Regions from separate parts of the Lysinibacillus sp. FSL R7-0073 genome, predicted to be linked through region 1. Evidence: predicted binding sites of a transcription regulator. Region 1 holds the regulator's gene; each other region holds the start of a gene.
What was found. The regulator CtsR, encoded in region 1, represses protease genes until heat stress. The targets are predictions, from matches to a motif close to ATGGTCAATAAAGGTCAAACA.
Positions count from the first base shown of each region.

Region 2: the regulator CtsR is predicted to act here: its motif matches at 1,135-1,155, upstream of MKY88_RS03750 (ATP-dependent Clp protease ATP-binding subunit).
Region 3: the regulator CtsR is predicted to act here: its motif matches at 6,049-6,069, upstream of clpP (ATP-dependent Clp endopeptidase proteolytic subunit ClpP).

Region 1 is NZ_JBBPAS010000001.1:4,621,994-4,632,347, forward strand. It holds gene ispD (2-C-methyl-D-erythritol 4-phosphate cytidylyltransferase) at 1-318, opposite strand, end outside; gene MKY88_RS23335 (PIN/TRAM domain-containing protein) at 331-1,416, opposite strand; gene radA (DNA repair protein RadA) at 1,633-3,009, opposite strand; gene MKY88_RS23345 (ATP-dependent Clp protease ATP-binding subunit) at 3,101-5,545, opposite strand; gene MKY88_RS23350 (protein arginine kinase) at 5,535-6,644, opposite strand; gene MKY88_RS23355 (UvrB/UvrC motif-containing protein) at 6,641-7,183, opposite strand; gene MKY88_RS23360 (CtsR family transcriptional regulator) at 7,197-7,667, opposite strand; gene MKY88_RS23365 (DUF4870 domain-containing protein) at 7,929-8,234, opposite strand; gene MKY88_RS23370 (class I SAM-dependent methyltransferase) at 8,360-9,043, shown strand; gene corA (magnesium/cobalt transporter CorA) at 9,079-10,041, shown strand; gene MKY88_RS23380 (hypothetical protein) at 10,097-10,306, opposite strand.
Region 2 is NZ_JBBPAS010000001.1:795,394-805,747, forward strand. It holds gene MKY88_RS03740 (metal-sulfur cluster assembly factor) at 1-203, shown strand, start outside; gene MKY88_RS03745 (Crp/Fnr family transcriptional regulator) at 263-949, opposite strand; gene MKY88_RS03750 (ATP-dependent Clp protease ATP-binding subunit) at 1,219-3,345, shown strand; gene MKY88_RS03755 (YjzD family protein) at 3,395-3,589, opposite strand; gene MKY88_RS03760 (beta-ketoacyl-ACP synthase III) at 3,974-4,912, shown strand; gene fabF (beta-ketoacyl-ACP synthase II) at 4,943-6,184, shown strand; gene trpS (tryptophan--tRNA ligase) at 6,522-7,511, opposite strand; T-box leader at 7,573-7,798, opposite strand; gene spxA (transcriptional regulator SpxA) at 8,285-8,680, shown strand; gene mecA (adaptor protein MecA) at 9,116-9,784, shown strand; gene MKY88_RS03785 (competence protein CoiA) at 9,963-10,354, shown strand, end outside.
Region 3 is NZ_JBBPAS010000001.1:3,916,680-3,927,033, forward strand. It holds gene MKY88_RS19680 (S9 family peptidase) at 1-695, opposite strand, end outside; gene MKY88_RS19685 (TPM domain-containing protein) at 826-1,578, opposite strand; gene MKY88_RS19690 (LemA family protein) at 1,578-2,159, opposite strand; gene MKY88_RS19695 (spore coat protein) at 2,292-2,909, shown strand; gene MKY88_RS19700 (amino acid ABC transporter ATP-binding protein) at 2,964-3,686, opposite strand; gene MKY88_RS19705 (amino acid ABC transporter permease) at 3,683-4,387, opposite strand; gene MKY88_RS19710 (basic amino acid ABC transporter substrate-binding protein) at 4,471-5,265, opposite strand; tRNA gene MKY88_RS19715 (tRNA-Arg) at 5,764-5,838, opposite strand; gene clpP (ATP-dependent Clp endopeptidase proteolytic subunit ClpP) at 6,156-6,749, shown strand; gene MKY88_RS19725 (HPr family phosphocarrier protein) at 6,800-7,057, opposite strand; gene whiA (DNA-binding protein WhiA) at 7,171-8,118, opposite strand; gene MKY88_RS19735 (gluconeogenesis factor YvcK family protein) at 8,207-9,175, opposite strand; gene rapZ (RNase adapter RapZ) at 9,180-10,073, opposite strand; gene MKY88_RS19745 (NUDIX hydrolase) at 10,083-10,354, opposite strand, start outside.

The sequences.
Region 1 (10,354 bases):
TGCCGCATCATGAACAAGCACAATGTCTACGTGTTGCATTTCCTTCATACATGAATGTACAGAATGCTGTCGTTCAGCACCACCATCAGGTAAACCTTTGACTTTCGTAATGCGATATTCATCGAGCAATTCTTGAATATAGATACGCTCCTCCGGTTTTACCGCGAGCCAAATACCTGTGCAAAAGGGATCTTGTTGAAAGACCTCTAACGTGTGTATCAGTATAGGCTTCTTTAAAAGTTTTAAAAATAATTTATTTTGTCCTGCCCCCATACGTTTACCGCTTCCTGCGGCAGGTAAAACTACTTCATACTGCATTTTTTTCACATCCTAATCGTCCTTCGGCTTCGCAAATATCATACGACCAGCTGACGTCTGCAATACACTCGTTACTGTTACTGTTATGGCCTGTCCTATAAAGCTACGACCGCCCTCCACAACAATCATCGTACCATCGTCTAAATAAGCGACCCCTTGATTATGCTCTTTCCCATCCTTAATGACTACCACCTGCATATCTTCACCTGGAATCATGACAGGTTTTACGGCATTCGCTAAGTCATTTATATTTAATACTTTCACATGATGTAGCTCACAGACTTTATTAAGGTTAAAATCGTTTGTGACGATCTGAGTATCGCTACCCATTTTTTTTGCCAGTCGTACAAGTTTTAAATCTACCTCTTGCACATCCTCAAAATCCTCATCTGTAATCTCTACATTTGTCTTACGTTCGTCCTGTAACTTTCTTAATATATCTAAACCTCGACGTCCTCTTGTACGCTTTAATGTATCAGAGGAATCGGCAATATGCTGAAGCTCTGTAAGGACAAACTGAGGCACCACTAGTACCCCTTCGATGAATCCTGTTTCAGAAATATCTGCGATACGACCATCAATAATGACACTTGTATCTAATAATTTGTAACTTCCTCGCACTTCTGGAATTTCAGCACCCTCAGCAGCTTTTTTCTTCGTATGATTACTACGTAAAGTAAAAAGCTGTATTAATTCATCCCTTTTTCTAAAGCCTAGACGGAAGCCTAAATATCCTAATACAAATGACAGGATAATAGGGAGCACCTCTGTAACAAAGGGGACCTTTACACTATTAATAGCAAAGCCTAAGAAATACGCTACAATTAGCCCTATTATTAGGCCAAGCGTACCGAATAATAAATCTCCGACAGGGACCTTAAACAGGACCTCTTCCATCCAGCTAATGAGTTTCACAAAATAATCGGAAAACGCAAATGACAATGTAAACAGTAAAAGCGCTCCTAATGCTACTGATACGTAAGGATTATCAAGCCAAGGATTAGATGATAAATGAAGCAATTCGTATAATGGCGGTAAGAAAACAAGGCCCAACGCTCCTCCAATCAGTAAAAAAGCAATTTGAACAAATTTTTTCACAAGCTGTCACCTCCTATTGTTAGTTAAGATTATACATAGTTTACCGTAGAAAATCCTTCATCAGCCCATCAAATTATCATTATTTAATCTCTATTTTCCATCACACCTTCACCATGCATTAACTAGGACGCCTATCCCTTTACTTGAGTTTCCTCTTTTTCCGTCAAAAATGAAGGAAATGCATGTCAGAATACTATCTAACATGCATGGTTTTTCCTATAACTCTCTAAAGCAGGCATTTAATGCATCCTTTATCGTTTCTACCCCGATAATTTCAATCCCTTGTGGAAAATCCCATCCACCTATATTGGATGTAGGAATGAATACTCTTTTAAAACCAAGCTTCGCTGCTTCAATGACACGTTGCTCAATACGGGATACTCGACGCACCTCTCCTGTCAGACCTACCTCACCAACAAAGCAATCCGTTGCTCGCACAGCCTGATCCTTAAAGCTAGAAACGATGCATGTCAGAACAGCTAAATCGATAGCGGGTTCGTCCAATTTTACACCACCAGCAACTTTAATATATGCATCCTGTGCTTGTAGCATGAGGCCCATACGCTTTTCAAGTACGGCCATCAGCAATTGCACTCTATTTTGATCAACCCCAGTTGCCATCCGTTTAGGGTAATTAAAGCTGGTAGGCGTCACAAGCGACTGAATTTCAACGAGAATTGGCCTTGTTCCCTCCATTGAGGCAACAATCGTGGAGCCCGCTGCTCCTTGTGAACGCTCCTGTAAAAATAGCTCAGATGGGTTCAAAACCTCTTTTAGTCCACCCTGTAGCATTTCAAATATAGCAATTTCATTTGTAGAGCCGAAACGGTTCTTTTGACTTCGTAAAATACGATGATTATGATGTCTTTCCCCTTCAAAATACAGGACTGTATCCACCATATGCTCTAAAATACGAGGCCCTGCAATTTGCCCCTCTTTCGTAACATGCCCAACTAAGAAGATCGCAATTCCTTTAGTCTTAGCAATTCGCATAAGCTCAGCTGTACACTCACGGACCTGCGAGACACTACCTGGCGCACTTGTTACCTCTGGATGAAAGACGGTTTGAATGGAATCGACAATGACAAATTTCGGCTGTACTTCCTCAATCGTTTGATTCAAAAACTCAAGATTTGTTTCGGAATAAATGTATAGCTCTTGTGAAATTACCCCCAAACGCTCCGCACGTAGCTTCGTTTGACGGATAGATTCCTCACCAGAAATATAAAGTACACGATGACCTTTATTGGAAAGCAAAGCTGAAACTTGTAGTAATAATGTGGATTTCCCAATCCCAGGATCACCACCTATTAATACTAGAGATCCCGGCACAATACCACCACCTAATACGCGGTTCAGCTCGCCCATTTCTGTCGCTACACGGGACTCTTCACTAGCTTCCACCTGAATAATAGGAATTGCCTTTTGAGTAACTGTAGCGGAATGCTGGAATGCCCCACGTGGTCCTTTCGCAATAACTTCTACTTCCTCCACCATCTTATTCCATTCCCCACAGCCTGGACATCTTCCCATCCATTTTGCCGATTCATAGCCACAGCCTGAACATACAAATTTCGTTTTTTTCTTAGCCAACTTTCCATCACCTCGAATATTTGTTCTTATATTAATTGTACAAAAAAAAAGACAGCTTGGCACTTAATGCCTCACTGTCTTTCATTTGAAATTATTTAGAGATAGAAACTCCCTCTTTTTTCTTCACAATAAACTCATCGTTTATATAATCAATAACAACGTGATTACCCTTCTCCACATTACCTTTTAGTAATTCTTCTGATAATCGGTCTTCCACTTGTTTTTGTAATGCTCGACGTAGTGGACGTGCACCGTATTGAGGGTCATAGCCTTCCTGTGCAATTTTTTCAAGCGCTGCATCTGTTAATTCTAGTGAGATATCTTGTTCTTTCAACCGTTTTGTTAGAGCATTCCCCATCATCGCAATGATTTCTTTTAAATGCTCTTTTTCTAATGAATGGAAGACAATCATTTCATCAATACGGTTTAAGAATTCTGGACGGAATGCTTTTTTCAATTCTTCCAGCATCGTACTCTTCATATCTTTATGTTTAGAATCTGCGCCACCTACATTAAAACCAAGACTTTTTTGATATTTAAGAGCATCCGCACCGACATTTGAAGTCATAATGACTACTGTGTTGCGGAAGTCTACTACCCGCCCCTTAGAGTCCGTTAAACGACCATCTTCAAGAACTTGCAGTAGAATATTGAAAACATCAGGGTGTGCTTTTTCAATTTCATCTAGTAGTACAACAGAATATGGTTTACGACGAACTTTTTCAGTCAATTGACCACCATCGTCAAAGCCTACATAGCCTGGAGGCGAACCTACTAAACGAGAAGTCGAATGTTTCTCCATGTACTCAGACATATCGACACGAATCATAGCATCCTCGTCACCAAACATCACTTCAGCTAGTGCTCTTGCAAGCTCTGTTTTACCAACACCTGTAGGTCCTAAGAAAATAAATGAACCGATTGGTCGTTTTGGATCTTTGAGGCCCGCTCTTGCACGACGGATCGCACGAGAAATAGCTTCTACCGCTTCGCCTTGCCCTACAACGCGTTTGTGTAGCTCTTCTTCAAGTTGTAATAATTTTGAAGATTCTTCAGAAGCGATTTTAGCTACAGGAATTCCTGTCCACATCGATACAACTGCCGCAACATCATCTACAGTCACTTTGGATTCGGCCTTGCCTTGCTCTTCTTTCCAATTTTTTCGCGTAGCTTCAATCTCATCTTTAAGCTTTTGCTCAGTATCTCTAAGTGCTGCAGCCTTTTCAAACTCTTGACCTGATACAGCAGCGTTCTTTTCCGAGCGAACATTTTCAAGCTTATCTTCAAGTGCCTTTAAGTTTGGTGGCACTGCGAATGAACGTAAGCGAACCTTTGAACCCGCTTCATCGATAAGGTCGATTGCTTTATCCGGTAAGAAGCGGTCTGAAATATATCGATCACCCATTTTTGCCGCTGCTTCAATTGCTTCATCTGTAATTTTCACTCGGTGATGTGCTTCATAGCGGTCACGTAAACCTTGAATAATGAGAATAGCTTCTTCCACAGTTGGTTCATCCACTTGGATCGGTTGGAAACGACGCTCTAATGCTGCATCTTTTTCAATATATTTACGATATTCATCAAGCGTTGTCGCACCGATACATTGAAGCTCCCCACGTGCTAAGGACGGTTTTAAAATATTTGATGCGTCAATCGCACCTTCTGCACCACCTGCACCGATTAAAGTATGCAATTCATCAATAAATAAAATGATATTGCCGGCTTGGCGGATTTCATCCATTACTTTTTTCAAACGGTCCTCAAATTCTCCACGATATTTTGTACCTGCAACGACAGTTCCCATATCAAGCGTCATCACTCGTTTGTCGCGAAGAATTTCTGGTACTTCATTATTAATAATTTGCTGTGCTAACCCTTCAGCAATAGCTGTTTTACCAACACCTGGCTCACCAATTAGGACAGGGTTATTTTTTGTACGACGTGATAATACTTCGATAACACGTGTAATTTCCTTGCTTCGACCAATAACAGGATCTAACGTACCTTCACGGGCAATTTGCGTTAAATCACGGGCTAAACTATCTAATGTTGGGGTATTCGCCGCTTGTGCCGCTTGTTGACCAGACTGCGCGTTATCATTATTTCCTAATAATAATAAAACTTGCTGACGTGCTTTATTTAAGCCTACACCTGCATTATTTAAGACGCGAGCTGCTACACCTTCACCTTCACGTATAAGTGCTAATAGTAAATGTTCTGTACCGATATACGAATGACCTAATTTACGTGATTCGTCAACCGATAGTTCAATTACTTTCTTCGCTCGTGGCGTATAGTGAACTATTGGACCAACATCTTCTTTCCCTTTACCGACTAATTCTTCAATACCAGCTTCAATCATTTGAGGACTAATATCAATAGCTTCTAACGCTTTTGCAGCAATACCGCCGCCTTCACGTATAAGCCCTAATAAAATGTGCTCTGTGCCAATGGATTCGTGCTTCCAACGAATAGCCTCTTCCTGAGCAAGCTGTAATACTTTTTGCGCGCGTTGTGTAAAACGATTAAACATCATATAAATCCTCTCCTTTTTCCCCATTATTAGGCTTATTCGTGTGTGTTTGAAATAATGCCTCACGTAGCATTTCAGCTCGTACACGATCACGTTCAGCAGGCGGTAATGCCTCACCTGCATAATGCTGTAAAAAACCGGGTTGCATACTGACGACACACTCATTTAAAGTTGTTGCGAGTATACCGTCAATCAACTGTAGGTCAACTCCTAAACGAACATTTGAAAGACAGGTAGCCGCTTCCTCACTTGTTAAAATTCTTGCATACGTAAGGGTACCTAAAGCTCGATAAACTCGATCTTCTAAAGCAAGCTCAGCTTTTTCCATCAATTTACCTCTCGCATGTCGTTCTTTTTGTATAATTTTTTCAGCAACACTTTGTATATCTGCTAAAATATCTTCTTCTGTCTTTCCAAGTGTAATTTGGTTGGACACTTGATAAACATTTCCTAAATTTTCGCTTCCTTCACCATATATACCTCTTACGGTCATACCTAAGCGTGTCATCGCATTTATAATTTGATTCATCTGTCCCGTTAACGTAAGAGCAGGTAAATGCATCATCACAGATGCTCGAAGCCCAGTACCAATATTTGTAGGACAGCTTGTTAAATAGCCAAATGTATCTCGAAAAGCATAAGGTAAGATCTTCTCTAGAATACGGTCAATCTTATTCGCTTGTTCATAGGCTTTTTGAAGCTGGAAACTCGCTGTCATACATTGAATGCGTAAATGATCCTCTTCATTCACCATAATACTCACTGATTCATCTTGTGACAGAAGAACGGAGCCCACCTGCTCTTTTTTGGCAAGCTGCGGACTAATCAAATGCTTTTCTACAAGAATTTGACGTTGTAAAGGTGTTAAATCATTGATAGCAAAATATGCATAATCATTTTGTAGGGTTGGACTATCACTGACTGCATGTGTAACTGCCTGTTCCACCTGTAAAGCCTCGTTCTCTGAAAACGATAGTGGAAAACGATATCCATCTAAATTTCGAGCAAGGCGAATTCGTGTACTAATGACAATGTCAGAATAATCGTCTTCAATACGCATCCAAGTAGGTGTCGCACGCTCTAAAAACGACTCAATCATCAAGACACATCACCACCTTCAAATTGTAGCTGCTTCTCAAGCTCTTTGACTTCGTCTCGAAGTTTTGCTGCCTCTTCGAATTGCTCTTCATCTACAGCGAACTTCATACGTTTACGGATATCCTCTATTTGCTTTTTAATGACATACACATTGCTATGGGCACCTGGCATTTTCCCAATATGTTGGGGACCAGCCTGTATGCGATTAAAGAGCTTAGGTAAATGCTCACTAAAAGTGTCATAACAGCTTGGGCAACCAAACTTACCTTCTTTTAAAAATTGCTTATACGTAAATTCACATTGTGGGCATGTCTGCTGTTGTGGCTGTGTTTGTTGTTTTTCTCCTACCTTTTGCCATGTAGGTGAACCAAACCAGTTTGATAATAACTGTTGTATGGAAACTGGCTCTTGTTTAAACTCTGCATGAAATGGATGGAACTGTGAGGCGCAGACGTCACAATAATGGTGCTCCACCTTTTGCCCATTTTGAACTTGTGTTACAGTAACTGTCGCATTACGTTGTTTACAATGTTCACATATCATTTCCATCACCTCACTATTTCTGTTGCTCATATTTTATAGTTGTCAGCATCGCACGCAATATCTTTGCACGAATTATATCTCTTAGAGGGAGATGTAAGTCAATTGTTGAGCGATCAATTGCTGCTAACATTAATTTCGCTTCTCGCTTTGAAATTACCTGCTCATCGATGAGTCGATACACTAAATCTTCTGCCATTGTTTGCGATGCTCCACCTTCAATATGCTGGAGAACATCGTCGATTAAATCAATCTGTGAATTCGCGCGGACACGTAAAATTCGAATGTATCCACCACCACCTCGCTTGCTCTCCACAAGGTAACCTCGCTCGGCGGTAAATCTTGTATTAATGACATAATTTATTTGCGACGGTACACATTGAAATTTGTCTGCAATTTCACTGCGCTTTATTTCAATATGCCCTTCCCCACCTAATTCAAGTACTTGCTTTAAGTAACCTTCTATGATGTCTGATATATTACGCATTTTAGGAATACACCTCGCTTGCTTCACTGACTTTGACTATCTTTGACTTTCTTTGAGTATATTATACAAAACGCTTGAAAATAATTGCAATGATTTCGCTTAGAGAAAAATGAAAAGGCTAAAAAAGTATATTCAGCGTTGAAAATAGCACTAAGTTAGTGGCTATAGAGCTTGTTTTTGCTTCCTACACCTAATGTACCCTTTTTATCCATAGAAAAAACGCAAGCATATGCAACTAGCATATACTTGCGTCTATAAAATTTATACCCAACGACCTACAATTGGATAACGCCAAGGTTCGTCAGTTAATGCTTTGACAATGCCAATAATTGGTACTACAAAAAGCATAATACCGAAAACGATTAAAAATGGAATGCCAATAATGAAAATGCTTAAGAATCCAGAGACAGCAAGTAGAATTGCCATGACAAGCTGGAAAAGTATGGCTTGGATAGAGATTGCCTTCACTTCCTCATCAGAACTAATTAAAAAGAAGATAATGGGAACTAACCATGGCGCAAAAAACGAACTTGCGTGTATGATTACTTTAGACCATTTACTCTCCATATATATCAACCCTTTCTTTATACGTTGTCTATCGTTTTATGTACTACTATTTACGGAACTATACCCGTAATAGTTTCAGTTTAAAGTGAGTTTTTTAAAAAATTTTTGAAAGGTCGTGCTGAGAAATGGAATTCAACCACACATTAGCAAATGAATATGAAAAGGGGATTCGCCGTACTCTACCAAGCTATGAGGCAATGCTCCGTTTAATACAAACCTTTTATCGTTCCACATTACATGAGCATGCTGAAATGTTGATTGTTGGTGCAGGTAGTGGCAATGAAATATTGCAGCTAGCTGATGGAAGACCCCATTGGTCATTTACGGGTATTGATCCGTCCGAATCCATGCTCGATATAGCAAAGGAGCGTCTCCAATCTTTACCCAATGATCTGTCATTCTATCAAGGAACATTACTGGATACACACCTACCAGCTATAAAATTTGATGCAGCTAGTTGTGTACTCGTCCTTCATTTTATTCAAAGATATGAAGAAAAGCTATCGACCTTAAAAGAAATTTGGAACCATTTAAAGCCTGGCGCACCATTTGTCCTAGTTTCGAAATACGGTCGACCCGGTACTATTGAAACGGAACTACAATTCGATTTATGGCGTTCTTACTGGCTCCAACATACAAATCTTTCCGTAGCTGATGTTGCAGAAATGGAAAAATCCATCCGTGCCCTGTCATTTATGCCCGAGGAAGCCATTTTAACATTATTACATGAAGCAGGTTTTATAAAACCTTCACGATTTTTTGCCACTACTTTGTTTGGTGGATGGGTATGCTTTAAAGAAGAACATTAAATATATTTTGTAGTAAATACTTTGAGGTGAAAGCTGTGATAAGCACCATTGGCATTACAAAAAAACAACAATTACTAAAAGATTTCCCTTTGGAATCCATACATCAACAAGAGTTCGAATGGTACTGGGTTGATTTTAATTGTCCAACTGCAGAGGAAGAATCTTTGCTAGATTCATTTTTTCATTTTCACCCACTAGCTATTGAAGATTGCTTAATGCGATTACAACGCCCAAAACTCGATTTTTATGACGATTTCCATTTTTTCGTCATTCATCGATTAAACGAGCTGACATTAGCTGCAGAAGAGGTTAATATTTTTGCCTCTAATAAGTTTATTGTGACATTCCATAAGAACCCAGTTCCCGAAATTGAAAAGGTACAAAAGATGTTAGAAAGCCAGCCAAAAAATTGGGAACGTGGCACAGTCTACTTAACGTATCAAACCATTGATAAAATCGTTGATAGTTATTTTCCACTTGTTTATAAAATTGAAGATCATTTAAATGCACTTGAAGGCGAGCTTACATACCAAAGCAATGTAAATGCCATGAAGATTGTCTTCGAATTTCGTAGTGATTTGCTCGATTTGCGGCGTGCCATTTTACCGATGCGAGACCTTTTATATCGAGTACTTAATTCTTACCGTTTTTCATTAAACAAATCTGAAAGAGCTTATTTTGGAGATATATACGACCATCTTCTAAAACTGACAGAAATGGTTGAATCAAATCGAGAGCTGACAGCAGATATGCGAGATAGTTATATGGCTATGAGCTCAAGCCGCATGAACGGTATAATGATGACTTTAACAATCGTCTCAACGATCTTCATTCCACTAACCTTTATTGCAGGTGTTTATGGGATGAACTTTGATAATATGCCAGAGCTACATGGACGATACAGCTATTTCATTGTCCTCGGTATTATGATTATTGTCGTAATCGCTATGCTTACCATCTTTAAACATAAAGGCTGGTTTAAATTATTTAAGCCTTGATTCCCACAAAAAGCTGCTCGTTTAACAATCAAACGAGCAGCTTCATTTATTACTATTAATAAGGACCTCGGTCGTCAATTTTATTGTCACCCTGCTGTGGGAATAAAAAGTATGCTAATACCCCTGACCCCAAAGCGGCGCAAATTGTAATTAAAAGCTGTTCAACATCTGGTACTTCCGCATAATAGTTTCGTAGCATGTAAACGGAACCTATTGCAACAATGACCATGACTGGAATAACAAATTTAAAGCGTTTTTTCTCCATATAGTACCTCCTCCTATAATCTTTCACGTTCAGTTTTTCTCTCCTTAA
Region 2 (10,354 bases), 3.8 Mb from region 1:
TAGATGATGAAGGTGTAGCGACGGTTACAATGACGCTAACATCGATGGGGTGTCCCCTTGGCCCAGTAATTGTGGATCAAGTGAATACAGCATTAAATGAACTTCCAGAAGTGAAAAGTACAAATGTAAACATTGTATGGAATCCACCTTGGTCAAAAGATAAAATGTCACGCTATGCAAAAATGGCATTGGGTGTACGCTAATATTATCTATTAAAAATCCCTGCTTATTATAAATAAGCAGGGATTTAGCATGTAACGAATTAATCGATACGGCATACTTGTAATGGACAATTTTCGCAGGCAATCTCATTTTTTAAAAATTGTAAATCATGAATAGTAATAAAGCCTTTGTCAAAAGTCAAAATGTCATGTTTTTTTAAATCATTCAACATACGATTAATCATTTCACGACTAGTCGCACACAAATTAGCAATTTCCGTATTTGTTAGTTGAAACTCAATAAAAATGGAACCATCCTCTAAAGGTTTACCATACGTATTAGATAGACGAATGAGTGTTGAAAACAAGGCACCCTTTTTCCCATTTAACACTAAATCACGCAAACGACTTTGATGCTTTAAATTTTCTGTTTGTAGCCACTTCATATATTCCACCATGATCGTAGGCTGTTCTTCTAGTAAATGTTCTAATGATTTTCGACTTAAAACATACAGCGTAGCAGATTCTAAAACTTTTGCAGTCATGGAGTTATAGACAAGGTTACAAAATAATGAACCTTCTCCAATGATACTATCAGGACCACATATACGAATCGTCAATTCCTTGCCAGTTTCGGTTTCTTGACTAATCGATATAACACCTGACTTAATATAGTATATTTCCTTTGACCGTTCGCCCTCTAGAAAAATTTTATTCCCTTTAGTTACTTTGATAAAAACACCATGCTTTTGAAAAAGGTCCATAATTTTTTCAAACACATTATCCATTGAAACCATATCTCCAACACATCGCTTTCTTTTTGTAATAAATGGCGATTATTACAAAAGGACAGTGGACTTTTCGATACTAAAACATAGAAACATACAATTATTATAACGTAAATTTTCAAGAATAAGTGTAAAAATTTAGTGCTATTTCTTTGCGAAGAACTGTCGAGTGATGTAAAATAAAGTTAGTCAAAGAAGGTCAAACTTTTAAAAAGAACCACAATGGGTATAAAAATTATGCGAAATATTAAAGTAAAGGAGTGCTAGTTATGCAATTTCAACAAACAGATAATCAAAAGCCATTAGAGCAATTTGGACGTAATCTAATAGAAGAAGTGAAAAATGGCAAAATGGATCCTGTCATTGGGCGCGATGAGGAAATTCGAAATGTCATTCGTATTTTAACGCGTAAAACAAAAAATAATCCTGTATTAATTGGTGAGCCAGGAGTTGGTAAAACAGCGATTGTAGAAGGTTTAGCGCAACGTATTGTGAAGGGTGATGTACCAGAGGGCTTGAAAGAGTGCGTGCTATACGAGCTGGATATGAGTGCCTTAATCGCAGGTGCAAGCTACCGTGGCCAATTTGAAGAGCGTTTAAAAGGCGTGTTAAAAGAGGTTAAGGATTCAGAAGGCCAGATCATTTTATTTATTGATGAAATTCATACAATTGTAGGCGCAGGCAAAACGGATGGTGCAATGGATGCAGGAAATATGTTAAAGCCCATGCTAGCCCGGGGAGAATTACACTGTATCGGTGCCACTACATTAGATGAATATCGTATGTATATTGAAAAAGATCCTGCCTTAGAACGTCGGTTCCAGCAAGTTCTTGTACGCGAGCCTTCAATTGAAGATACTGTGTCTATTTTACGAGGCTTAAAAGAACGCTTTGAATTACATCATGCAGTACGTATTCATGACCGCGCGATTGTGGCTGCAGCAGAACTCTCCAATCGTTATATTACAGAGCGATTTTTACCAGATAAGGCGATTGATTTAATTGATGAGGCATGTGCAATGATCCGTACAGAAATTGATTCAATGCCACAGGAACTAGATGCCGTGACTCGTCGTATTATGCAACTAGAGATTGAAGAACAAGCGTTACGTAAGGAGAAGGACGAAGCGAGTAAAAAACGTCTTGAGCAATTACGAGAGGAATTGGCTAAGTTAAAAGAGTCCTCTGAGGGGATGCGGCAACAATGGGAAGCAGAGAAGGAAAAGCTACATGATATTCAGAAAAAACGGGAGACATTAGATAAATACCGCCGTGATTTAGATGAGGCGGAAAGTAAGTATGATTTAAATAAAGCTGCTGAATTACGTCATGGTAAGATTCCAACACTTGAAAAAGACATTCAGGTGCTCGAGAAAGAATTAGAAAGCGGTGCAGAGACCCGTATTTTACGTGAAGAAGTGACAGCTGAAGAAATTGCAGCAATTGTTTCTCGCTGGACTGGTATTCCTGTGACAAAACTAGTGGAGGGCGAGCGAGAAAAACTATTGCGTTTAAAAGAAACATTACATGAACGGGTAGTTGGACAAGATACAGCTGTTCAATTAGTAACAGAGGCTGTATGGCGTGCCCGTGCAGGTATTAAAGATCCGCATCGGCCAATTGGTAGTTTTTTATTCTTAGGTCCAACAGGTGTTGGTAAAACAGAGCTTGCTAAGGCACTAGCTGCTCAATTATTTGATTCAGAAGATCATTTTATTCGTATTGATATGAGCGAATATATGGAGAAGCATAGCGTGTCTCGTTTAGTTGGTGCTCCTCCAGGTTACATTGGCTATGAGGAAGGCGGTCAATTAACAGAAGCTGTACGTCGTAACCCTTATTCTGTAGTGTTATTAGATGAAATTGAAAAAGCACACCCAGATGTGGCTAATATTTTATTGCAAATTTTAGATGATGGTCGAATTACAGATAGTCAAGGGCGTATGGTCAATTTTACAAATACCGTCGTGATTTTAACATCGAATATCGGCTCTAGTTATTTAATGGAGGCTAAAGATGACGATCCAAGCGTTGAAGACTTGGTTATGACAGCTCTCAGACAGCATTTCAAACCAGAGTTATTAAACCGTATGGATGATATTATCTTTTTCCATGCCTTATCAAATAAGCACTTTACAGCAATTGCTTGGAAGTATGTGGAGCAGTTAATTAAACGTGTGGCAGAACAAGAAATTACATTAGTTGTCGACCAAGAAGTAATTGATTGGGTTGTCCTACAAGGAGCAGATGCTCAATTTGGGGCAAGACCACTAAAACGCTTTGTACAACGACATATCGAAACGGCTGTGGCTAAGGAACTGCTACGGGGCGAGGTATTGCCTGGAGAAACATTGCATGTAAAAATGCATGATGGCCATTGTATAGTGGAAAAATAGCAGAAAAAACCTGTTTCGCATAATGCGGAACAGGTTTTTTCTAGTTGAATTAATGATGGTCTGCAGCCTCTGGTGTAGGATCGTTTGGAATGATTGCTCCAATAATAAAAATTAAGATGGAGAATACAACTGAAACGATTGCCCCTGTCTTAAAATCAAATGGTGCACCAAGTACAGAGCTGACTACATAGTTTAACATAGAAACTAGTAGGAATGACCATACGAACGTTACGATATATTGCATTAATTTCACCTCAACCGAACTTTTTTCATCATAAGTTTTTACTCATATTCATTATCATATCATAACATAAATCGAAAAAAAATGAATCTTTTATGTGAAACATGGCGAATTTGTCACAACAAATACAAGGTTTTGCATTTTATTATTCTCATGTATTTTTTGAGGCATTCAATTTGCCAAAGTATGCAAACCTGAAAAAGGGTATTTGGAAACTCTATAGACTTCACGCTATACGCAGTATAAGCCTAAGCCTACTTTCAATAACAAGAAACGACTCGTTCAACGTACAATAATTTTAAATCATCTTGCGTCATTCCTTGACTATGCGTTATAATTATGACCAGTTACTAATAATTGATAGTAAGAAAGCTGAGGGGTTGCTATATGAACGCTGGTATTTTAGGAATAGGCAAATACGTTCCTGAGAAAGTCGTGACAAATTTTGATTTAGAAAAAATAATGGATACTTCGGATGAGTGGATTCGTACGCGAACAGGCATTGAAGAACGTCATTTTGCGGCAGATGATCAGGAAACTTCAGATTTAGCAGTAGCCGCTGCTAAAGAAGCTATTGCAAAAGCGGGTATTACGCCTGAGGAGATTGGGTTAGTACTTGTAGCAACTGTCACACAGGATCAAACTTTCCCCAGTGTAGCATGTATGGTTCAGGAACAACTCGGAGCAGTAAATGCTGCGGCGATGGATCAAGCAGCCGCATGTGCAGGATTTATATATAGTTTAGTGACAGCTAAACATTTTGTAGAGGCAAACACTTATAAATATGTCTTAGTAGTAGGTGTTGAAAAGCTGTCAAAAGTCATTGATTGGAATGATCGAAATACAGCAGTATTATTCGGTGATGGCGCGAGCGCAGCAGTTATAGGGCCAGTATCTGAAGGTAGAGGTATTTTATCATTTGAGCTTGGTGCAGATGGCACAGGCGGTAAAAATCTTTATTTAACAAAACAAGACACAATTGCCATGAATGGTCGTGAAGTATTTAAATTTGCTGTACGTCAAATGGGTGAATCGGCTGTCACTGTGTTAGATAAAGCAGGATTAACAAAAGAAGACGTAGATTTTTTAGTGCCGCATCAGGCAAATATACGTATTATGGAATCTGCTCGTGAGCGATTAGAGCTACCACCAGAAAAAATGTCAAAAACGATTCATAAATACGGAAATACTTCTGCAGCATCGATTGGTATTTCCTTGGTAGATGAGCTTGAAGCAGGTAAAATTAAAGAGGATGATTTATTAGTCCTTGTTGGTTTTGGTGGCGGCTTAACATGGGGTGCCGTAGCCATGAGATGGGGAAAATAAGTAGGAAAAATGCTTGAGGGGAGTAAGACAATGAGTAAAAGACGAGTAGTAATTACAGGAATTGGCGCAGTTACACCACTAGGGAATAGCATCGAAGAAACATGGGGGAACATTAAAGCTGGTAAATCTGGCATTGGTGAGCTAACACGTTTAAATAAAGATCTTTTTGCAGCCAAAATTGCAGCAGAAGTGAAAGATTTTGATATTGAAAAATATATTGATCGTAAAGAAGCTCGAAAGATGGACCGCTTTACACATTATGCGTTAGCTGCTTCAATCATGGCTATGGAAGATGCACAGCTAACAATTGATGAGGAGCTAGCTCCTCGTGCTGGTGTTTGGATTGGTTCGGGTATTGGTGGAATGGAAACATATGAGCAACAGTTTTTAACATTCCAAGAGCGCGGGGCAAGACGAGTTAGCCCATTCTTCATTCCAATGATGATTCCAGATATGGCGTCAGGTCAAGTGTCGATTCATTTTGGTGCAAAGGGAATTAACTCTTGCTCAGTAACTGCATGTGCTTCTGGCACAAACTCAATTGGAGACGCTTTTAAAGTTATTGAACGTGGGGATGCAGATGTTATGATTTCAGGTGGTGCGGAATCACCAATCGTAACGATGGCTGTGGCAGGTTTCTGTGCCAATACTGCATTATCTTTAAATCAAAATCCACAAGAAGCATGCCGTCCATTTGATAAAAACCGTGATGGATTTATTATTGGCGAAGGTGCAGGTATTGTCATCTTAGAAGAATACGAACATGCAAAAGCTCGTGGTGCTAAAATTTATGCGGAAGTTTTAGGTTATGGTGCAACAGGAGATGCTCATCATATTACTGCTCCAGCTCCAGAGGGTGAAGGTGCGGCACGTGCAATGATGCAAGCATTGACAGATGCTGGTGTAGAGGCATCTCAAGTTGATTATATTAATGCACACGGCACTAGTACGCCATATAATGACTTATTTGAAACACAAGCTGTTAAAACGGCTTTTGGTGACCATGCTTATAACCTAGCTATGAGTTCTACAAAGTCTATGACAGGACACTTATTAGGGGCAGCAGGGGGCGTAGAAGCTATTTTTACCGCTCTAGCACTAAAAGAAGGTATATTACCACCAACAATTAATTTAACAGATCCAGATCCTGATTGTGATTTAGATTATGTTCCAAATGAAGCGAGAGAAGCAAAGATTCAATATGCAATGAGTAATTCTCTTGGTTTTGGTGGTCATAATGCAAGTCTTCTATTTAAAAAATATGAAGCATAAATAGAACATCTAAACTCAAAAAACGTCAGCCAAATTTAAACGGCTGACGTCTTTTTTTATAGTTTTGTGAATAAATGATAAGTAAGAAGAAATAGAAAGGATGCCGTTACATTGTTCCGTCTCTTTTTATTTTTAGTAAGCTATGGTCTCATGATCCTCTCAGTAGGGAATCTTATATTGTATTTAAATTACCGTACGCTAGGTTATTCTTGGAAAGTTGTGTTCAAATTTATTTTTCAAACAACAGAATTTTATATGGCGGTTGGTGCTTGTATCATCATATGCGCTGTCGTTCTTGATATAGGTTTTGATCGAACGTCAGATAAGCTATAAATGATTAGCGGCGTGCACGACCTAGACCCATTGCCTCTTCCATACGTTTTAATGTAGCACTGGCAATTGCATTTGCTTTTTCAGCACCTTCATCAAGTATGAAGTCTAATTCAGAGGATTCTACTAAATGATAGAATTTGTCTTGAATTGGCGTTAGGTGATCGATTACAGCAGTAGCTACACCTTGCTTGAAGCCACCATAACCAATGCCTTCATATTTTTTAACTAGATCATTAATAGAAATACCTGAAATAGCCGATTCAATCGTTAATAAATTTGAAACACCTGGTTTATTTTCAACATCAAATGCTACGATACCATCAGAATCAGTAACAGCTGATTTAATTTTTTTCTCAATGTCTTTTGCTGTATCTAGCAATCTGATTGTCGCCTTTGTATTTGGATCAGATTTGCTCATTTTTTTTGTTGGCTCTTGTAAAGATTTAATACGAGCGCCGGCTTTTGGTAATTGAATTTCTGGAATTGTTAAAACGTCACCATAACGTTTATTAAAGCGTTCTGCTAGATCACGTGTTAACTCGATATGTTGTTTCTGATCATCACCTACTGGGACAATATTTGTGTTGTAAAGTAGAATGTCTGCAGCCATCAATGGTGGATATGTTAAAAGAGCAGCAGAGACGCTTTCTTTACCATGTGATTTATCTTTAAATTGTGTCATACGTTCAAGCTCACCAATAGATGCAACACATTGTAACATCCATCCTGCCTGAGCATGTGCTGGCACCTCTGATTGTATAAATAATGTAGATTTTTTAGGATTGATGCCAGTTGCAATATAAGTAGCAGCAAGCTTACGAATACTTTCACGTAATTCTTTTGGATCTTGAGCGACTGTAATAGCGTGTTGATCGACGATGCAATAAATAGCATCCCCTTCATCTTGAAGGGCAGGGAATTGCTTGAAGGCTCCTAAGTAGTTCCCTAAAGTTACAATTCCTGTAGGCTGTACACCAGAAAAGATGGTTGTCATGAAAATTTCCTCCTCGAATTCAAATAAAAAACATCACGCGTCCTCATTAGACTTTTTCTAATGAAGGGACGAATGATGTTTGAATCCGCGGTACCACCCAGCTTGCCTTAACGGCCACTCAGCTTCGTAACGTGAAGGGACGAGCCTTGCTAGTAGTTTCCATTCATGAAACGTTCACAAAGCTAACTCGGAAGTCCATTCCATATGCCCCACGATCTGTTTTCACCCACCACAGACTCTCTAAACGTGTAATTAACATATGTACTACTCTTCGTCAGCGTTTTTCTCAATTTAAGATTAAATTGATTTTATTGCATTGAATTATATTATAAAGATTTCATTGTGTAAAGTCAGACTTTTGGCGGTGTTTTTTTTAGAGAAAAAAATATATGCTTTTTTTGTTGTGTAAATTTGTTATAAAAAGAAACTTTTTATTAAAATTAACTTGTGGTGTACACGTCGAATTGACAATTTTCTCGTTTATTTTAGGTAAATGAGAACAGCAGAGTGACGTAAAAAGATGTTTAAAATACACTTAAAGTGGGAATAGTAGTAGTAGTTCGGAATGTTGTGAAAAAAGTATATACATTTAAAAGGTATATAAAAAGACAGAAAATTTAGCGAGACGCTCATTCTTTTTTTTATTGGAACTATATTCAAAAACAGCGGAGTGCTGTATAATGGTACTGTGTATTTTACATTACATTAATTCTAATTTAACACACTGGTTTATAGATATGATTACAAAATGAAAGGATGTGTCAGAACGAATGATCGTAACTCTATTTACATCACCAAGTTGTACCTCTTGCCGTAAAGCGAAAGCATGGCTTGAGGAGCACGAAATTCCCTATACAGAACGTAATATATTTTCTGAACCACTAAGTATTAGTGAAATTAAAAAAATCTTACGTATGACGGAAGATGGCACAGATGAAATTATTTCAACGCGTTCTAAAATATTCCAAAAATTAAATGTAGATGTGGAAAGTTTACCTTTACAACGTTTATATGAATTAATTCAGGAATATCCTGGTTTATTACGCCGACCAATCATTCTAGATGAAAAACGTCTACAAGTTGGCTATAACGAAGATGAAATTCGTCGTTTCTTACCTCGAAAAGTTCGAGCATATCAGTTGCAAGAAGCACAAAGAATGGTGAATTAATTTTATCTATTCTGAATAAAATAAGTAGTAGATGTTACAGATGTGAGATGCATATTGTGACATCTATTTTTTTATGTTTTACTTATGTAAAACCTTCTATATAAAGTATAATAATTAATAGGGCAAAGTCATATATTTCCGTTAAAGTATGTTAAACTTGATTTAAGTTAAATAGTTTACTACAATTTCAATAATTCAAATATCTTCTGTGAAACGGTGTATATCCTTTTCATTTTATGACAGAACAGCATACAATAGTGTTAGAGACAACTGTGAATAAAAAATTTTAATGTTTGCAGTTCCTCGTGTGGTTTTACTGGTGTGGTCAAAGGTTGAAAAACAAATGCAGTATGAAGGTTAAAAACAAAGAATAAAAGCATACTAATGAAACAAAACTGTTTTTCGACATATGACAGTGAAGGGAGATGAGGTCTAGTGGACATCGAACGTGTAAATGAAAATACACTTAAGCTCTTTATTACGTACAATGATATAGAGGATCGCGGCTATAGTCGTGAAGAAATCTGGTACAATCGAGCAAAGGGTGAACAGCTTTTTTGGGATATGATTGATGAAGTAAATACGGAGGATTATTTTGATGTAGAAGGTCCGATTTGGATTCATATCAATGCATCTGAAGTAGGCTTAGAAATCATTGTCACACGTGCACATATCTTAAAAGACGGTGAAACATTAGATGGTCATTCGAATTTTGATGAACACAAAGAGATGTTTGCACCATTCGATGAAGTTGGGGATGATCTTCTTAGCCAACTAACTCAATTTGGTGACATGGATGAATCAGAATTATTTATGGATACAGACATTTATGTATATAAATTTAAAGATATTGATGAGTTAATCCCTGTTGCAAAACGAATGACAGACGAATTAGTGGATTCCTCATTATTTAAATATGAAAATTGGTACTATTTAGTGGTTGATTTCGGTAATGCAGATGAAGAGTTAAACCGTCACGATCGAAATGCGGTCATCAAAGAATTTTTAACGCCATCTAATTTTACGATTCATCGTTTAGAGGAGTACGGCGAAAAAATTATGGAATTTAATTGCTTTGAGACAGTTCGAAAATACTTTGCTTAAGCATATGTTTACTTGATTTTTTAGACTGTAGTGAACTCGGTAATTTTATCGAGATTCACTACAGTTTTTTTATACGAAAAGCTCAATAGTGGCATTTCATAAATTTCAAGAAAAAACAGCTTTTAATTTGTGATAGCTACTAATTTTTACTATAGTTGGTCAAAAAGGAGCTGATTTTATGCTGATTGCCTATAATAATCTACAGCAGCTTTTTCACCCATATCAATATACGAGAAAGGTATTGCAGAAATATAGGCGCCATATGACATTTTTTTGTCCTCAATGTCTAGAACCAGTTCATTTAAAAATTGGTTCCTATAATATTCCACATTTTGCACATCATACGAAAAGTCAATGTCCGAAATTATTTGCAGAAGGTGAATCAAAACTTCATTTACAAGGTAAAATTCAATTGTTTGAATGGCTACAAAAACTAGGACATAAAGTGAAGTTGGAGCCCTATTTAACAGAACTTTCTCAGCGTCCAGATTTACTCATTGCTTCAGAGAATAACAACGTCGCACTGGAATTTCAATGTAGCCCAATTACTCATCATAAATGGCAGGAACG
Region 3 (10,354 bases), 710 kb from region 1:
CCTTTATCTTTCAAATAAAGTAAAGCATCATCCTTCCAGAAAAAACCTGCAATATCTCGATCCTTTGAATTTGAAACACGAACAGGCTCACTATTATCATTCATTTTTTTCACGAAAACATTCGAGCGGTTCTCCCATGCAGAAGCAAATGTAATATAATTACCATCTGGGGACAGTTCGTAACCAAAATTTCCTGGATTTTTCATAAAATCTTCCACGGAAATTTCTTTTACCCCTTCATTATTGGAACCATTTTTTATATGTTTAACATTGTTAAGGAGTTTACTAGCATCTTGTTTCGTCATAAACTCAGTACTTGAGGACACTCCATTAAAGAAACCAAGCTTATTGGCTTTCTCTAAATACTCTGTCAGTGACGTTTCTTTTTCTTCTTTATCAACAGCTCTGACTAAAATCCGAGCTGCTTGATCACGTTTAATAGTAGCGCTTAAATCTGAAATCTCCCCAGCCTTTACCCATTGATCTTTAAACTTTTGACGCATTGAATCGGAGCCATGCTGGAATGTTAAAGCTGTTACTGCTAAATCTAGAAACTCCTGGGCTGAAAGATGTTCCTCTTGTGCTAATACAACCTTTGTTTCATTGGCAGCATGTACTTCCTGCAATGTTGCAGGAATAACCGTAGCAGTTGTTAAAATAATGGCTAATGATGCAGTTAAAAATCTTTTTTTCAAAATGATTCCTCCCTATATCAGTTTACGTTATATCGATAGTCGATATACACAAATTATACCATTATTTGTATTTTTGTCAATATTTTCACATTAAAAGCGAACTAAACAATTAGCTCGCTTGTCATTAGTATTAAAATTTCCGGCTTGCCCCTCCACCTGCTGAAGATCCGCCACCAAACCCTCCAAAACCACCACCACCTGAACGTCCGCCACCAAAGCCGCCAGGATAGCCGCCGTAGCCTCTCCCACGAGGTCCGCCTCCTCCACCTTTCGAAAAGAATGAAGAAAAAATGAGGATCATAATAACGATGACAATAATGAGCCAAATGGGCATTCCTTCATCTTCATTTGCACCTGCTGGTAATTCACCATTCCAATTATACTCTTCAGCTACAGCACGAAAGACCTCAGCATATGTAGCTAGAAAGGCTTGATCATTATCACCTTCACTTGCGAAAGGGTAAAATGCATTATCTAAAATACGTCCTAATTTACCGTCTGGTAATGGTCCCTCTAAGCCTTGACCAACAGCTATCACTACATCATTTTGGCCTTTTCCCTGTCCAAATGTAGCGAGTAGGAGAACACCATTATTTTTCTCTTTGTCCCCAATGCCCCAGGAACGAATCATCTTTGTCGCATACATTTTCGCCTCCTGCCCATGAAGGCTATCGAGGGTTACGACCATGATTTCAGCACCTGTCCCTTTGTCTAACTGCTCTGAATAATGGTTTAGCTCTTGTTTTACATCTAAAGATAAGACATTCGCAAAATCATGGATATACGTGTTTTTCATGGGTGACGGCATTGCTGCTTTCGTCATATTCGTGCTAAAAAGAAGGACTGAGCAAACGATAATCAGCTGTATAATACAACGCTTCATCACTCTGTACCTGATTGACTAAAATCAATAGACGGCGCTTGTTCGGCACCCGCAGCGGCTTTAAAGTATTCTTTTTGTTCAAACCCAAACATTCCTGCCATTAAATTTCCAGGAAAGCGTTTAACATGTTTATTGAATTGTTGTACTTCATTATTGTAATCCTCCCGCGCAACTGCCAATCGATTTTCCGTGCCAGCAAGCTCATCCATTAACTGACGAAAATTTGCATCTGCTTTTAAGTTAGGGTAGTTTTCCACGACTACTAGTAAACGACTAAGTGCACCAGTTAAAGCATCATTCGCAACAGCTTGCTGCGCGGGAGTATTAGCATTGCTCATTTGAGCACGTGCGTTGGTAATATCCGCAATGACCTTTTGCTCGTGATTCGTATACCCTTTCACAGATTCAACCAAATTGGGAATTAAATCATAGCGGCGTTGAAGCTGGTTTTCAACTTGCGCCCATTTGGAATCTACATTTTCCTCAGCTGTCACTAAACTGTTATATTTAGGAATCAATACTAAGGCTAACACGATAAGAATGATAACAATTATCCCAATAGGTCCAAACCATTTCTTCATTTTTAAAATCCTCCTTGACTTGCATTTCCTTTTGTTAGTCTACATTTTTGCCTTTGCATTTATACCGTATGAAATTCCTTTGGCTTGACATACTAAATACTGCATCAAAAATTATATGAGGAGGCGTTTTTTTTGTCACAATCGTTTTACAATGAATCATCATCCAATCAAACAAATTTCAATCAACAACATAGTCTAAATCATGGTGGACACGAAATGATGGACATGCATGAAGCAATTGGTGAAATTATCGCTGGTATGAATCAAGCGATCATTTTACGTCCACAAGTAAAGGATCAAGAATTACTCAGCATTTTGGATCGTCAATATAATTTTACATTGGGTATGTATAATACAATTGTTGAGTCCTTTAAAACAGGTCATGATCCATCTGTTCCTACAGGGCGTTACCAAATGGAAACAGGAAATGACTTTAAATATGGCTTAACTCCAGGGCAACCTAAAAAACCAATGCAAAACGCCAATGAAATTAATGATGAAGCCATTTCTGGTTTCTTACTAGGCGCTCAAAAGGGAGTAGCAAAATGTATGACGGCTGCTGCAACAGAAACGACAAACCCTGTTGTTCGTCGTGTTGTTGCGGATAGTATTCCCAACTGCATTGAAATGGCCTATGAATTATCCATTTACCAAAATAAACATGGTTATTATCAAGTGCCTCAGTACTCTCAACAAGATATGCAAACGATGCTTAATGCATACGATACAACCTCTAATCCCCTTCATTAAAAATCAAAAGGCAGTCCATAGTGATGAATTCTCATCATGGACTGCCTTTTCTAATTATAGTACTTTTCCTAAAAATGCTTTAGTACGTTCATTTTGTGGGTTTCCGAATAGTTCCTCAGGCAAACCCTCTTCCACAATATAGCCACCATCCATAAAGACTACTCGATCACCAACTTCACGAGCAAAGCCCATTTCATGTGTGACTACAATCATTGTCATCCCTTCAGCAGCTAGATTTTTCATAACATCTAACACCTCTTTTACCATTTCTGGATCAAGAGCTGAAGTAGGCTCATCAAATAAAATGGCCTTTGGCTTCATGGCTAACGCACGTGCAATGGCTACACGTTGCTGTTGTCCACCTGATAGCTGTTCAGGATAATTATAGGCTTTACTGTCGAGACCCACCTTTTTTAAAAGCTCATGCCCAAGCTCTTCAGCTTCTGGACGACTCATTTTACGAATTTGCATTGGTGCCATCGTGACATTATCGATGACGTTCATATGAGGGAATAAGTTAAATTGTTGAAACACCATTCCAACCTCTGCACGAATCTCATTGATATTCGTTTTCGGATCATTGATCTTCACATCTTCAATATAAATAGCACCATCCGTTACTTCTTCTAGCATATTAATGCAACGTAAAAAAGTACTTTTCCCTGAACCAGAAGGCCCAATAACACAAACAACTTGTTTTTCTTGGATTTCATAATCGATCCCTTTTAATACTTCTAGCTTACCAAAATATTTGTGTAGGTTCTCAATTTTTATCATCTTGCTTCCCGCCCTTCTGCCTTACGAGGGACATAACTATTGCTAAATCGCTTCTCAATAAATGCAACAATCTTCGTTACACCATAAGTTAATATTAAATATAATAGTGCAGCAACAATGTACGGTTCCCAGAAACGGAAGCTTGCACCTGCAACAACTTTACTAGCATATAGAATATCTGGTGCAGCAATGACTGTTACTAGTGAGGAATCCTTTAATAATGCTATGAATTCATTCCCTAATGGCGGGATCATGCGTCTAAAGGCCTGCGGTAAAATAACCTTACGCATCGCTTGATTATGTGTAAGACCAAGAGAACGAGCGGCCTCCATTTGCCCCTTTGCAATACTTTGGATACCTGCACGGAAAATTTCTGCGTTGTAAGCAGCACAGTTTAAAATAAGCGCTGTAATCCCCGAAACCATATATCCTAAAGAATGACCAAAAATGGTTGGAATAACGGCTAAGTGTATTAATAAAATTTGAACTAGCATTGGTGTTCCGCGGAATAAATCAACATATAATTTTGATGGCCAATAGATCCATTTTTTACTTGATAATTTCCCTAGTCCTAAAAACAGTCCTAGAAGAATACCGCCAAAATAACCACTAAGTGTCAAAATAAGTGTTACGCCAATACCTCGTATAAACATATCTCGGTAGTTCCAGACAATGTCCCAGCGTAGGTCAAAGATGTCCATCCGAAAACCCCATTTCCCCTTTAAAGTCATATCAATTAAATGAGTCGCAAGCATATTGCTTCGCGAGTGGCATTACCATTTTATTATTCGAAATCAGTACCTGTAATTTCTTTTAATTTACCGTTTTCTTTAATCTTTTTCAGACCTTCATTTAATTTATCTAATAGCTCTTTATTCCCCTTTTGAACCATAAAGCCATAGTATTCTTTTTCGAATGCGTCATCTTGAATGACTTTAATTTTTTGATCTGGATGCGCTTTAATATATTCGTATACTACCGCATTGTCTCCAATAGCTGCGTCAACATTACCATTTAACATCTCTTGAATTGCGATTGGCTGACTTTCGAAAGCCATGATATTTGTACTTGCTTCACCTTGTAGCTTTTTAGCTGCCATATGACCAGTAGCATTAATTTGTACGGACACCTTTTTATCTTTTAATTCATCTAATGATTTAATCTTTGAATCTTCTTTCACAACAATTAATAATTGAGATTCATAGTATGGCTCAGTAAAATCAAATGATTCTTTGCGCTCATCTGTAATTGTAATCCCTGAGGCACCAATATGTGTTTCACCATTTTTAATTGTTTGGAAAACTGGTTCCCAACCAATATTATTCCACTCTACTTCGAAATCCATTTCATCAGCAATTGCTTTTAAAATATCGACATCAATCCCCACAATTTTTCCTTTATCGTCAACAGATTCAAACGGTGCAAAAGTTGCTTCTGTCCCTACTTTATATACTTTCTTTCCATCTCCACCTTCTGAAGGTGTACTACCCGAAGAGGCATTGTCCTTTGTGCCACATCCTGCAAGTGCTAAAGTTAGCGCTGCTATAATCATAAGTAACATCCAAGCTGTTTTTTTCATTACATTTCCCCCTATTTCGATAATTTTCCATTCTGCGTATTATTTTTCGCAATTCGGAAATGTTAGACTATTAGGTCAATTATATTAATATTATAGTATTTGTACAACAACTTTTCGCATAAAACTAAATATTTTTTCATATTAATTAATGGTAAATTCATTTAAGTAGAAAAAATAAGCATTAATAACAATAAAACGAACCAAAAACTAATATATATACAATAGAAGAAATGCCAAATTTCGATAAATTTAAACAAAAAAAAGAATCCCCTCAGAAAGGATTCTTTTTTTCGGCTATTACTAGCCTTCACGGACAGTATGTTCACTAAAAAATAATTTGGAGTTGTTGCTTTTTTGAAGGTTTGAAAGGAATAAATAGGGGAATAATGCCAACTAGGACAGTATTCCCATTACTTTTCCTCTCTATCTCCACTAAGCAGGCTGCTAAACTACTTATTAGGAGATTGAGCTATTACAGTATATCAATATTCAGTAAAATGGCGCCCTCGGAGGGAATCGAACCCCCAGTGCAAGAACCGGAATCTTACGTGTTATCCATTACACCACGAGGGCAAAAAACACAAAAAAAAAGTACTCACCCTAGGCTTACGAAAAGCATGATGTAGATAATCCTCATTTTGAAGCATACCTGCAAAATAGTGTCCTGTACTTTCAAACTTACAACCTTACCTATTATACAAACGTATCACATATAATTCAACCATAGAATGCAAAAAGAATTTATTTTTTTTATTTTAATTAATTTCACTTTAACAGGGTTAATATTTGACCTTCCCTGACTATAATGTGTATGATAAGGTTACAGCTGAAATAACAATGTAGATTTCAGCAAAGGTAATCGAATTTAGTTTTTTGAAGGAGGATTTAACATGAATTTAATTCCTACAGTTATTGAACAAACAAGCCGTGGTGAACGTGCATATGACATTTATTCACGTCTACTTAAAGACCGCATTATCCTTTTAGGAAGTGCTATTGATGACAATGTGGCAAACTCAATTGTCGCACAGCTACTTTTCCTACAAGCAGAAGATCCAGACAAAGACATTTCTCTTTACATTAATTCGCCAGGTGGATCAATTACGGCTGGTATGGCTATTTATGACACAATGCAAATTATTAAGCCAAAAGTTCAAACGATTTGTATTGGTATGGCTGCATCAATGGGAGCATTCTTACTTGCTGCGGGTGAACCTGGTAAACGTTTTGCATTACCAAATGCAGAAGTAATGATTCACCAACCACTAGGTGGCGCACAAGGTCAAGCGACAGAAATTGAAATTGCTGCTAAACGCATTTTATTCTTACGTGAAAAATTAAACGGCATTTTATCTGAACGCACTGGTCAACCACTTGAAGTCATTGCAAGAGACACAGATCGTGATAACTTCATGACTGCTGAACGTGCAAAAGAATATGGTTTAATCGATCACATTATGCACCGTAGTACGGATAATAAATAATACTAAAAAGCCTCACAGAAATTACTCTGTGAGGCTTCTTTATTTGTTTGTTAATCTTCATTTTCAATAATTGTAGCTAATGCTGTAACCGCTTGCTCAGCATCATTGCCTTCACTACTTAACGTTACTTCGGTACCTTTCGCAACCGCTAAGCTCATGACACCCATTATCGATTTGGCATTCACTTTTTTTTCATCTTTTTCTAGAAAGATATCCGCACTGAAACGATTGGCCTCCTGCACAAATAGTGCCGCTTGTCTAGCTTGTAGTCCTAATTTTAATTTAACCTGGACTCTTCTCTCGATCATTCTCAAAACTCCCCTTCACTACCGTTCATCTATTAGTTTTATCTTACCTTACTTACTAGCAAAAGAACAATAAGCGATTACGCATGACATTCATACCTGAAAAGTATGATAACTTAACCACCTATTTTTTCACCGCGTCTTAATGCATCTGCTATTTCGTCTATTTTTCTTAAACGATGGTTGACACCTGATTTGCTGACGGTACCACTGGATACCATTTCACCAAGTTCTTTTAATGTAACATCTTGATACTCTACTCGTAATCGTGCAATTTCACGAAGCTTTTCTGGTAATTGGTCAAGACCAATTGAATTTTCAATAAATCGAATATTCTCTACCTGTCGTAATGCTGCTCCAATTGTTTTGTTTAGATTGGCCGTTTCACAGTTCACAATACGATTGACACTATTGCGCATGTCTCGCAATATCCGAACATCCTCAAATTTCATCATTGCCTGATGGGCGCCTACAATATTAAGGAAATCAGAAATTTTTTCCGCTTCTTTTAAATAAGTAACAAAGCCTTTTTTGCGTTCAATTGTTTTGGCATTGAGTTCAAATTCATTCATTAAATCCATCAATGCCTCGCCATGTTCTTTATATAAAGAATAAATTTCTAAATGGTAGGCGGACGTTTCTGGGTTATTAACAGAGCCTCCTGCTAAAAATGCACCTCTTAAATAGGCTCTTTTTTGACCATTTCTTTTAATGAGCTTTCTTGAGATCGTATGATTAAATTGAAAGTCGTCTGAGATGATTTCTAAATCAATTAACAGCTCGCGTGCTCCTTCTCTTACACGGCAAATATATACATTATTTTTTTTCAATCGCATTTTCTTACGAACTAGCAATTCCACATTGTACGGATACAATTTTTTCATAATCGTATATAGTCTTCTTGCAATTGCAGCGTTTTCAGTTTGCACGTCCAAGCTTAGTTGTTTATTCGCAAAGGATAATGAACCATTCATACGAATTAGGGCAGAAACTTCTGCTTTCATACAATGATTGTCCGCTTCTATTTGGGTTAATTCCTTTTTTGTTTCAGAAGCAAAAGACATATCACGCCCCCCTTTCAATCATAATTTCTATGTATATGTTCATCTTACCATATACAATAAACACTTTATGTTTCTATTATCGGTTCTCTTACCGATCATAAATACCGGCATAATCTACCAGCCATTCTGCAACATTCGTAGCATTATGTCGAACCGTACCATCTGATCGAATTGTAGCAATATCGCGCCTTATAACCTCTAATCCCATACTTTCAAGCTTTGCCACATCAAACGTCACTGGCTCTGCTCTTTCTTCTTTATACAATTCTTTTACAGGATTCGGCAGTTCTTCATCATTAACTAAAATCGAATCAATAAAGGAAGCGCCAACATGCTTATGTATGGCTGATACATGATCACCTGCTGTATAAGAAATGGTTTCACCTTTTTGTGTCATTAAATTACAAACATATATTTTTCTTCCTTTTGCTTTTACAACAGCTTCCCCAATCTCTTTGACAAGGAGATTCGGAATAATACTTGTGTATAAGCTTCCTGGGCCAATTAATATATAGTCTGCACGCTGAATTGCTCGAATAGCTTCTGGTAACGGTTGCACGTTTTCGGGTACTAAAAAAACGCGATCAATGCGTTTTGTCGCTGTTGGGATTTTTGATTCACCTTCAATGATTGAACCACCCTCTAACACAGCATGTAAATTAATTTTTTTATTGGCTGCTGGTATTACACGGCCATGTACTTTTAACACCTTCCCCATCTCACTTATAGCATGGTTAAAATCACCAGTAATATCTGTAAGTGCTGTTAGCATTAAGTTGCCTAAGGAATGGCCACGTAAATCCTCTGACGCTGAAAAACGGTATTGAAACATTTGTTCCACTAGCGGTTCAATATCTGATAATGCCGCAATGACATTACGAACATCACCCGGTGGTGGGATATCATAATCATCTCGTAAACGTCCTGAAGAGCCGCCATCGTCTGCTACCGTCACAATAGCAGTAATATCAAATGGATGGTGCTTGAGCCCACGAAGTAATGTTGATAGTCCTGTTCCACCACCAATTACCACAAGCTTTGTTTGCTTTTTCCCCATTCACTCAATCCTTTCTACGATTAATATCACGATGCGTAATAACCGTATTCTCTTTGCTGGCTAGATAAGCCCCAAAAAACTCTGCTAAAGTTACTGAACGATGCTGACCACCAGTGCAACCAAAGGCGATAACAAGTTGTGATTTACCTTCTTGTCGATAAAGAGGAATCATAAAGTCGAACAAATCCGTTAGTTTTTGTATCAGTATTTGCGTATCCTCCAAGGCTAAAACATAAGAGGATACTTCTGTTTGAAGACCCGTCTTCGGACGTAGCTCCTCTACGTAATATGGATTTTTAAGGAAACGAACATCGAACACCAAGTCTGCATCAATTGGCATACCATGCTTGAAGCCAAAAGACATAATGTTTACGGTAAAAATAGTATCTGCTTCACTGGAAAATTCTTTAACTATCTTTTCACGTAATTGCTTTGGTTTCATGTTAGATGTGTTATAAACAAAATTAGCACGGCCCTTTACTTCCGATAAAAGTGCTCGCTCTTGCTTTATACCATCTAAAGGTAAGCCGCTTACTGCCAATGGATGGGCTCTTCTTGTTTCTTTATAGCGCCTTACTAATGTGGCATCGTCTGCATCTAAAAATAAAATACGAGCTACAATGTCGCCCTCTTTTAGTATATGGTCTAACGCCCCAATAAGCGCATCAAAAAAGTTGCCTCCACGCATATCCATCACTGCTGCAATACGTGTACTATTTTTTCCAGAATCTCTTAGCAGCGTTAAAAAAGTTGTAAGTAACGCAGGTGGTAAATTATCAATACAGTAATACCCTAAATCTTCAAAGCTTTGAATAGCTACGGTCTTCCCAGCTCCAGACATTCCTGTAATAATAACCAATTCATGTGTACTTTGTTGGCCTTCAACCACCACTGTCATGCAACTCCTTTATTGATCTTTTGATATTTGTATTTTCTGGTGAAGTAATTCAAAATTCGTTGTATAGTCAAACGTGCCATACTGAATACCTGATTGCGAAATAGCAAATTGCAAATTAGTGCGATCTCCTTCAGCCATTGGCAAATGTGCTAAATCCTCTACTGGGTGCCATGCAAGTTTACCTTCTCTAGTTTCTACAAACGGTACACCGTCTACATCCTTAGCAACAAATGTATAAAGCATCCATTCATCTACGACTTCATCATTTTCTTTAATGACCA